2 linked regions of the Polymorphobacter megasporae genome follow. The main gene of each other region encodes a partner of the protein of the gene in region 2 in a complex. Links are inferred from orthologs where the notes say so. Each region holds a gene or a part of one and is shown on either strand. Other genes may lie near its edges.

Region 1 (3,542 bases), 1.2 Mb from region 2 along the record:
TCGCGACCGAGCACATGCCCTCGCGACCGACGATACCGACCTCGGCCTGGGTGCCGCTTTCGGTGGCGGCGACGACCGACAGGATGCCGCCGAGCGGAAACCAGCTAAATTTGACGCGGCTTTCGGGTAACGTCAGTTCGTCGCCCTTGGCGAGATCGATCAGCGTCAACGACGGCAGTAGTGCCGCGAAGTCATCATCAGCCATCGTTCGCAGCAGATTGTTCTGGAGACGGTGAACATTGGTCATCGAGATGTCGAACCCTGACCGGGTCGACGGATACCCGCCGCAAATGCCCCGTGCAATCTAACGCTCATCAACGGCCGCTTGCCGCTCGATGAACCCTAGCACTGCCGACTTTCCGTCGTCGGTGCGGAACCGGACCAAATCGGGGAAGACGATTAACCAAAAACAATTGCACAAGTGTACCTACAGCTCGTCGAAACGCGCGAGACCCGCAGGTGCAAAGCAAATCGATGAAGATTACGGTCGGCCTGACGCGACGATAACTGCCAAAGCCGCTGATCAAACTCGGTGAACCGCTATTGGTAAACCGCGTTTCAAGTTGGTCGCCGACCGCGCCGACGCTTTCGCGTGAAGCCATACTTGCGCAGCCGCGGCGTGACCCGTGCCGGCTGTCATTTGAGCACCACCCGGCGTCGATCCATTTGAGACGACCATCGCGGCACTTAACTTCGTCGAACGTCATCGCTCTCTCAATACGCGCGTCGCCATCTTACAAGACAAACGCCGGAGTAGGCTAGTCCAGAGACCCGGTCGTTTCTCGACGCTCACTCCGTCTGTAGCGAAAGTACCACACCTCATGGCCAAGTCGCCGGGCCTTTGCCTCGTAACGGGTTTGCGGCCAGTTACCGGGGCGGACCTGCCAGTCCGCCGCAGCTTCGGCCAGCCACTCGAAATCGTCGCGCTGCGCCATCTGCATTAGCGACCAGCGACAATATATCGCGTGGTCGGTACCGATCCGAAGCTCACCGCCCTTCGCGAGCTTCGCCGCGATCAGGTCGAGCGGTCCCGGGTTGACGAACCTCCGTTTGGCATGACGCGCCTTCGGCCAGGGATCGGGGTGAAGCAGGAAGACCCGCGACAGGCTCGCGTCGGGCAGCCGCTCGAGGACATCGAGCGCGTCGCCCATGTGAAGGCGAACGTTGGTCAGGTCGTGCTCACGGATATGCCCGAGCGCGCCGACAACCCCATTGAGGAACGGCTCGCAGCCGATCAGGCCGACGGCCGGATTGGCCACCGCCTGTGCGGCAAGGTGTTCGCCCGAACCGAAGCCGATTTCGAACCACAACGGGCGCTGCGCATCGGGCGCGTCGCCGAACAAGACGGTCGCGTCGAGCGCCCCGGTCTCGGGAACGCTCAGCGCCGGAAGCGTCGTCTCGACGAGGTCGGCCTGGCCGAGACGAAGCTTATGCCCCTGTCGCCGCCCGTACAGGCGGCGCAGCGTTGCCGGATCCGCGCTCAGACCGCGGCCTTGAGCTTGTCGACCAGGTCGAGCTTTTCCCAGCTGAAGCCGCCATCGCTGTCGGGGGTGCGGCCGAAGTGGCCGTACGACGCGCTGCGCTGGTAGATCGGCTTGTTGAGCCCGAGATGCTCGCGGATGCCGCGCGGGGTCAGGCGGACGAGGGTCGGCAGGACCGCCTCGATCGTCGCCTCGGGGACCGTGCCGGTGCCGTGGGTGTCGACATACAGCGACAGCGGCTCGGACACGCCGATCGCATAGCTGAGCTGGATCGTGACGCGGCGGGCGAGGCCGGCGGCGACGATGTTCTTTGCCATGTAGCGGGTGATGTACGCCGCCGAGCGATCGACCTTCGTCGGATCCTTGCCGCTGAACGCGCCACCGCCGTGGGGCGAAGCGCCGCCGTAGGTGTCGACGATGATCTTGCGCCCGGTCACGCCGGCGTCGCCGTCGGGTCCGCCGATTTCGAAGCGCCCGGTCGGATTGACGTAGATCGCGGTCTCGTCGGTGATGAAGCCGTCGGGGAGGATGTCGTGGAAGACGCCGACGACATAGTCGCGGAGCGTCGCGTACTTCCCGGCGTCGCCGCCGGTCTCGCCGTCGCTCTCCCACGGCAGGCAGTAATCGACCGCGTGCTGGGTCGAGACGACGAGCGCGGTCGCGCGGACCGGGACCTCGTTTTCGTACGCGAGGGTAACCTGGCTCTTCGCGTCGGGCTCGAGGAACGGGGCTTTGCCCGAATGACGGTCGGCGGCCATCCGCTCGAGGATCTTGTGCGAATAATACAGTGTCGCCGGCATCAGGTCGGGGGTCTCGTCGGTCGCATAGCCGAACATGATGCCCTGGTCGCCGGCACCCTCGTCCTTGTTGCCGCTCGCATCGACGCCCTGCGCGATGTGCGCCGACTGGGGGTGGAGGTGGTTTTCGAAGACGAGGTTCTGCCAGTGGAAGCCCGACTGTTCATAGCCGATGCGCTTGACGGTCGCGCGAACCGCGGCCTGGATTTCCTCCTGCGCGCCGTCGGCCCAGTTGCCATGGGTGTCGATCATGCCGAGACCGCGAACTTCGCCCGCGAGCACGACGCGGTTGGTGGTGGTCAGCGTCTCGCAGGCGACGCGGGCATATGGGTCCTTCGACAGGAACAGGTCGACGACGGCGTCGCTGATCTGGTCGGCAACCTTGTCAGGGTGACCTTCGGATACGGATTCGCTGGTAAAGATAAACGAGCTGCGCGCCATCGGGGAGCCTTTGTGTATTCAGTCCGGGCGACCGATAATCAGCGTGACGCCCCCGCGCAAGCGTATAAAGCTATCCTTATATCCGACGCCGTGCCGGTCGACCCGCCGTCATCGCACCCGCAACGAGCGCCAACCCGAAGACTAAACTTGTCCAATGCGCGAAGCGTCCGAACAGCGTCGGCGGCAACGGCGGCGGGACGCGGAGCGACAGGGTCGCGGCTTGGTGCGGGCCGATACTGGCGACAATGCGGCCGTACGCGTCGATCATCGCGCTGATCCCGGTCGGCGTGACGCGCGCGATCGGCAGCCCCTCCTCGATCGCGCGGAGGCGCGCCTGCGCGAGATGTTGCGGCGGGCCCCACGCGCCGAACCATGCGTCGTTCGAGATGTTGACGATCCATGCCGGGCGATGGGCTTCGTCGACGACCGCGGCGGGGAAGATGACCTCGTAGCAGATCTGGATACCTGCCGCCGGGAAGCCGGGCAGGTCGAGCGTGCGCGGTCCGGGACCGGCGAGAAAATCGATGTCACCCGGCGTCAGGCGCGCGAGGCCGAGGCGCGTCATCAGCGGACGCGCCGGGACATATTCACCGAGCGGCACGAGGTGGCTCTTGTCATAGCGCCCTAGGAGCGTCGCGTTCGCGTCGAGGACGTACAGGCTATTGGTCGCTTCGGCGGGGGTGCCATCGGCGTTGCGGATCAAGGCGATGCCGCCGAACAGCAGCAGGTCGCCGGGGCTGAGGATGCTCGCGAGATGCGCGCGGGCGGCTGGATCTTCGTCGACGAGGTCCGACACCGCCGACTCCGACCAGATCGTGATCGA
Region 2 (4,047 bases):
GGTTCGCCTGCGCCGCAAGGTAGTAGCTCGCATCGGTGTAGGCGGTGGCATAGGCGTAGACCGGCTTGCCGCTGCGCTTGAAGTTCTGCAACGCCGCCGCGATCGACTGGAGGTTGGCCTCGCCCGCGCCGATGAAGGTGTCGAGCTGGAGGACGATCAGCTTGATCCGGCCATCGGTTCGCGCAGCATCGATCGAGCGGACGACGTCACGCACTTCGATCTCGTTGCCGCCGGTCGGGCCGCCGGTGACCGCGGCGAACGGCGACCGCTCGCTCGACTGGTCGACAACCGGGCCGTCAAGGTCGAGGACCAGCGCGCTGCCGTTGGGAATGCTCGCTGTACGGGTGTGGAACGCCGCCCATATGGCGAGCGCGAGAATCAACAGCAGGATCAGGACGCCAAGGTCCTTGACCCCGACGAGGAAGCGCCACGCACCGCGGACGAAAGTCATTCGAAGGATCACCTTGGACGAACCGTGGCGCAGCTATAGCGGGACGAGGCGAGACCGTACAACCGGGGCGCGACACAAGAACTTAACATGGACGAAGGTTGACGATCGTGAGCCCCACGACCATATGCGTCCGGCGTTAGCACTCGCTTATGGTGAGTGCCAGCGAGCCCATTCATCCGTTGAAGGTGAGACCCTCATGAAGTTCACGCCGCTGCACGATCGCGTGCTCGTCCGTCGTATCGAAGCCGAGGAAAAGACCGCGGGCGGGATCATCATTCCCGACACCGCCAAGGAAAAGCCCCAGGAAGGTGAAGTCGTCTCCGCCGGTTCCGGTGGCCGTCGCGACGACGGCGGCATCACGCCGATGGACGTCAAGGCCGGCGACAAGATCCTGTTCGGCAAGTGGTCGGGCACCGAGGTCAAGGTCGACGGCGAAGACCTGCTCATCATGAAGGAAAGCGATATCTTAGGGATCATCGGTTAATTCCGATCCCGAGCTTCGCAGTCCAATCCATTCAATCAGCTAAGGAATAATCACATGGCAGCGAAAGATGTCCGCTTTTCGCGCGACGCTCGTGAACGCATTCTCCGCGGCGTCGACATTCTCGCCGATGCAGTGAAGGTGACGCTCGGTCCCAAGGGCCGCAACGTCGTCATCGAAAAGAGCTTCGGCGCCCCGCGCATCACCAAGGACGGCGTCACCGTCGCCAAGGAAATCGAGCTCAAGGACCGCTTCGAGAACCTCGGCGCGCAGATGGTCCGTGAAGTCGCTTCGAAGACCAACGACAAGGCCGGTGACGGCACCACCACCGCGACCGTCCTCGCTCAGGCGATCGTTCGCGAGGGCATGAAGTCGGTCTCGGCCGGCATGAACCCGATGGACCTCAAGCGCGGCATCGACATGGCGGTTACCGCCGTCGTCGCCGACCTCAAGGCGCGCTCGAAGGATGTCGCCGGCACCGCCGAAATCGCCCAGGTCGGTACGATCTCGGCAAACGGCGAGACCGAAATCGGCGAGATGATCGCCAAGGCGATGGAAAAGGTCGGCAAGGAAGGCGTCATCACCGTCGAGGAAGCCAAGGGTATGGCCTCCGAGCTCGATGTCGTCGAAGGCATGCAGTTCGACCGCGGCTACCTCAGCCCGTACTTCATCACCAACCCCGAGAAGATGACGGTCGAACTCGACAACCCGTACATCCTCATCCACGAGAAGAAGCTATCGAACCTGCAGGCGCTGCTCCCGGTCCTCGAGGCCGTCGTCCAGTCGTCGCGTCCGCTTCTGATCATCGCCGAGGACGTCGAGGGCGAGGCTCTGGCCACGCTCGTCGTCAACAAGCTGCGCGGCGGCCTCAAGGTTGCTGCCGTCAAGGCTCCCGGCTTCGGTGATCGCCGCAAGGCGATGCTCGAGGACATCGCGATCCTGACCGCCGGTCAGATGATCTCGGAAGACCTCGGCATCAAGCTCGAGAACGTCACGCTGGCGATGCTCGGTCAGGCCAAGCGCGTCACGATCGACAAGGACAATTCGACCGTCATCGACGGCGCGGGTGATGCCGAAGCGATCAAGGGCCGCGTCGAGCAGATCCGTGCGCAGATCGAGATCACGACCTCGGACTACGACAAGGAGAAGCTCCAGGAGCGTCTCGCCAAGCTTGCGGGCGGCGTCGCCGTTCTCAAGGTCGGCGGCTCGACCGAAGTCGAAGTCAAGGAGCGCAAGGACCGCGTCGACGACGCCCTCCACGCGACCCGCGCTGCGGTCGAAGAAGGCGTTGTCCCCGGTGGCGGCACCGCGCTGCTCTACGCGACGAAGGCGCTCGAGGGCATGAAGGGTGCCAACGACGACCAGACCCGCGGCATCGACATCATCCGCAAGGCGCTGTTCGCGCCGGTTCGCCAGATCGCCCAGAATGCCGGGCATGACGGCGCGGTGATTTCGGGCAAGCTGCTCGATGGCGACGATCAGAACATCGGCTTCAACGCGCAGACCGACACCTACGAGAACCTGCTGGTCAGCGGCGTGATCGACCCGACCAAGGTCGTCCGCACCGCGCTTCAGGATGCGGCGTCGGTTGCCTCGCTGCTGATCACCACCGAAGCTGCGATCACCGACCAGCCGGCCGACGACAAGTCGGGCGGAATGGGCGGCGGCATGGGCGGCGGCGGAATGGGCGGCATGGGCGGGATGGACTTCTAGTCCACCCCAACCGCTGAACGGACGAAGGGCCGCGGTGCGAACCGCGGCCCTTTTTCGTTCGCCGAGACGATGGTCTGCAGCGGATACGAAAAAGGCCGCGGCGAACGCCGCGGCCTTTCCGTATCCGACTGGCGCTTAACGCGAAGCGGGTGCCGGGGTCTCGCTGCCGGCGCTGTTCGCCGGGGTGGTTCCGACACTGCCGCCCGCCATGCTGCTACCCGAGCTGCCGGCGGTCGTCGTTGCGCCCGAACCCGCGTCGGTCGCACCGCTCGACGGGGTCGAACCGGCTGCACCGCCGCTGACGTCACCGCCGGTTGCCGCGGCGCCGTTTCCGGCAGTGGTCGACGTGTCCGCGGTCCCGGTGCTGCCCATCGCGCTGCCGCTGGCTGCCGTATCGGTCGCGGTCGATGATGTCGTCGTCGTCGTCGCGTCGTCGGCCTTCTTGCCGCACGCGCCGAGGCTGAGTGCGGCGGCGATGGCGACGATGCTGATGGCGGTGCGCATTAATTTATCCTCGGTTGCTGGCAATCAGCCGCACAACCCGATCACTTCGACGTTGGTTCCGGTGCGGCGAGGGGTCGCGCAGGCGTCGTCGCCTCGCTGCGTGCCGCATCGGTATCGTCGACCGCCTTGCGCATTCCGGCGTCGATATCGCGCGCGCTCGCGCTCGCCGCCGGGTCGGGAGCCTTGTTGCACGCTGCGAGCGCAAGCAATCCCGCGAGGGCAGCGAGGCGGATCACGGCGCCTTGGGCGCGTCGGCTGAAGTCGCGGCAGGCGGCGTTGTCGCGTCGCCCGCGGGCTTGTCGGCCGCCGTCGGCTGGTCGGTCGCGCTCGGCACCGGGGTCGTCGGCACCGCCGACGGGGGCTGCGGCGTCGACGAGTCCGGCTGGCGCGTGCCGCCTGGCGCGAGCGGCGCATCGGCTGGGGTCATATCGTCCTCGTCGGGCGGATTGCCGTCGTAGATCTGCGACTGGCGATGCTGGAGATACGCCGACCGCACCGTCGCATATTCGTCGAGGCTGCCCGCGAGCAGCCCGTCGGCACCGGCGTCGATCAGCTGCGACCGCAGGTCGACCGCCTTCAGCCCGAACTCGGCGACCGAGTAATAGAATTTCCAGTCGATCACGGCGTTGCGGATATACGGCACCGGATCGACCGCGAACTCGACACCAAGCCCGACGCCGTCGCGCAGCGTCGATGGGCCGAAGAACGGAAGCATCAGGTACGGACCCGACTTGATCCCCCACACGGCGAATGTCTGGCCGAAATCCTCTTTTTCCTCGGGACGACCAAGATCGGTCGCGACGTCGGCGAGCCCGCCGACCCCCAGCACCGTGTTGAGCATGAAGCGGTCGACGGTGCGGAACGCCTGCTTGATCTTGCCCTGGAGCACCGCGTTGAT

What was found. Proteins that work in one complex are often made in the same cells at the same time.
Region 1: the proteins of groL (region 2) and metK are in contact, whole or in part, in a cryo-EM structure (PDB 8P4O), measured with the Escherichia coli proteins. The link is inferred for Polymorphobacter megasporae from one-to-one orthologs.

Annotation. Positions count from the first base shown.
Region 1 is NZ_CP081848.1:1,726,438-1,729,979, forward strand. What follows is about bases 601-3,495. They hold metK (methionine adenosyltransferase), read right to left. Parts: upstream 2,720-3,495; coding sequence 1,481-2,719; downstream 601-1,480. Other genes in these bases: trmB (tRNA (guanosine(46)-N7)-methyltransferase TrmB), read right to left, coding at 759-1,526; lnt (apolipoprotein N-acyltransferase), read right to left, coding at 2,796-3,495. Outside these bases: KTC28_RS08065 (Crp/Fnr family transcriptional regulator), read right to left, coding at 1-247; more of lnt, read right to left, coding at 3,496-3,542. UniProt on the Escherichia coli protein: Catalyzes the formation of S-adenosylmethionine (AdoMet) from methionine and ATP.
Region 2 is NZ_CP081848.1:2,906,594-2,910,640, forward strand. The notes cover bases 455-3,317. They hold groL (chaperonin GroEL), read left to right. Parts: upstream 455-989; coding sequence 990-2,645; downstream 2,646-3,317. Other genes in these bases: groES (co-chaperone GroES), read left to right, coding at 648-935; KTC28_RS13610 (hypothetical protein), read right to left, coding at 2,781-3,149; KTC28_RS13615 (hypothetical protein), read right to left, coding at 3,191-3,317. In the rest of the region: signal peptide peptidase SppA, read right to left, coding at 1-451; more of KTC28_RS13615, read right to left, coding at 3,318-3,385; KTC28_RS13620 (MlaA family lipoprotein), read right to left, coding at 3,382-4,047.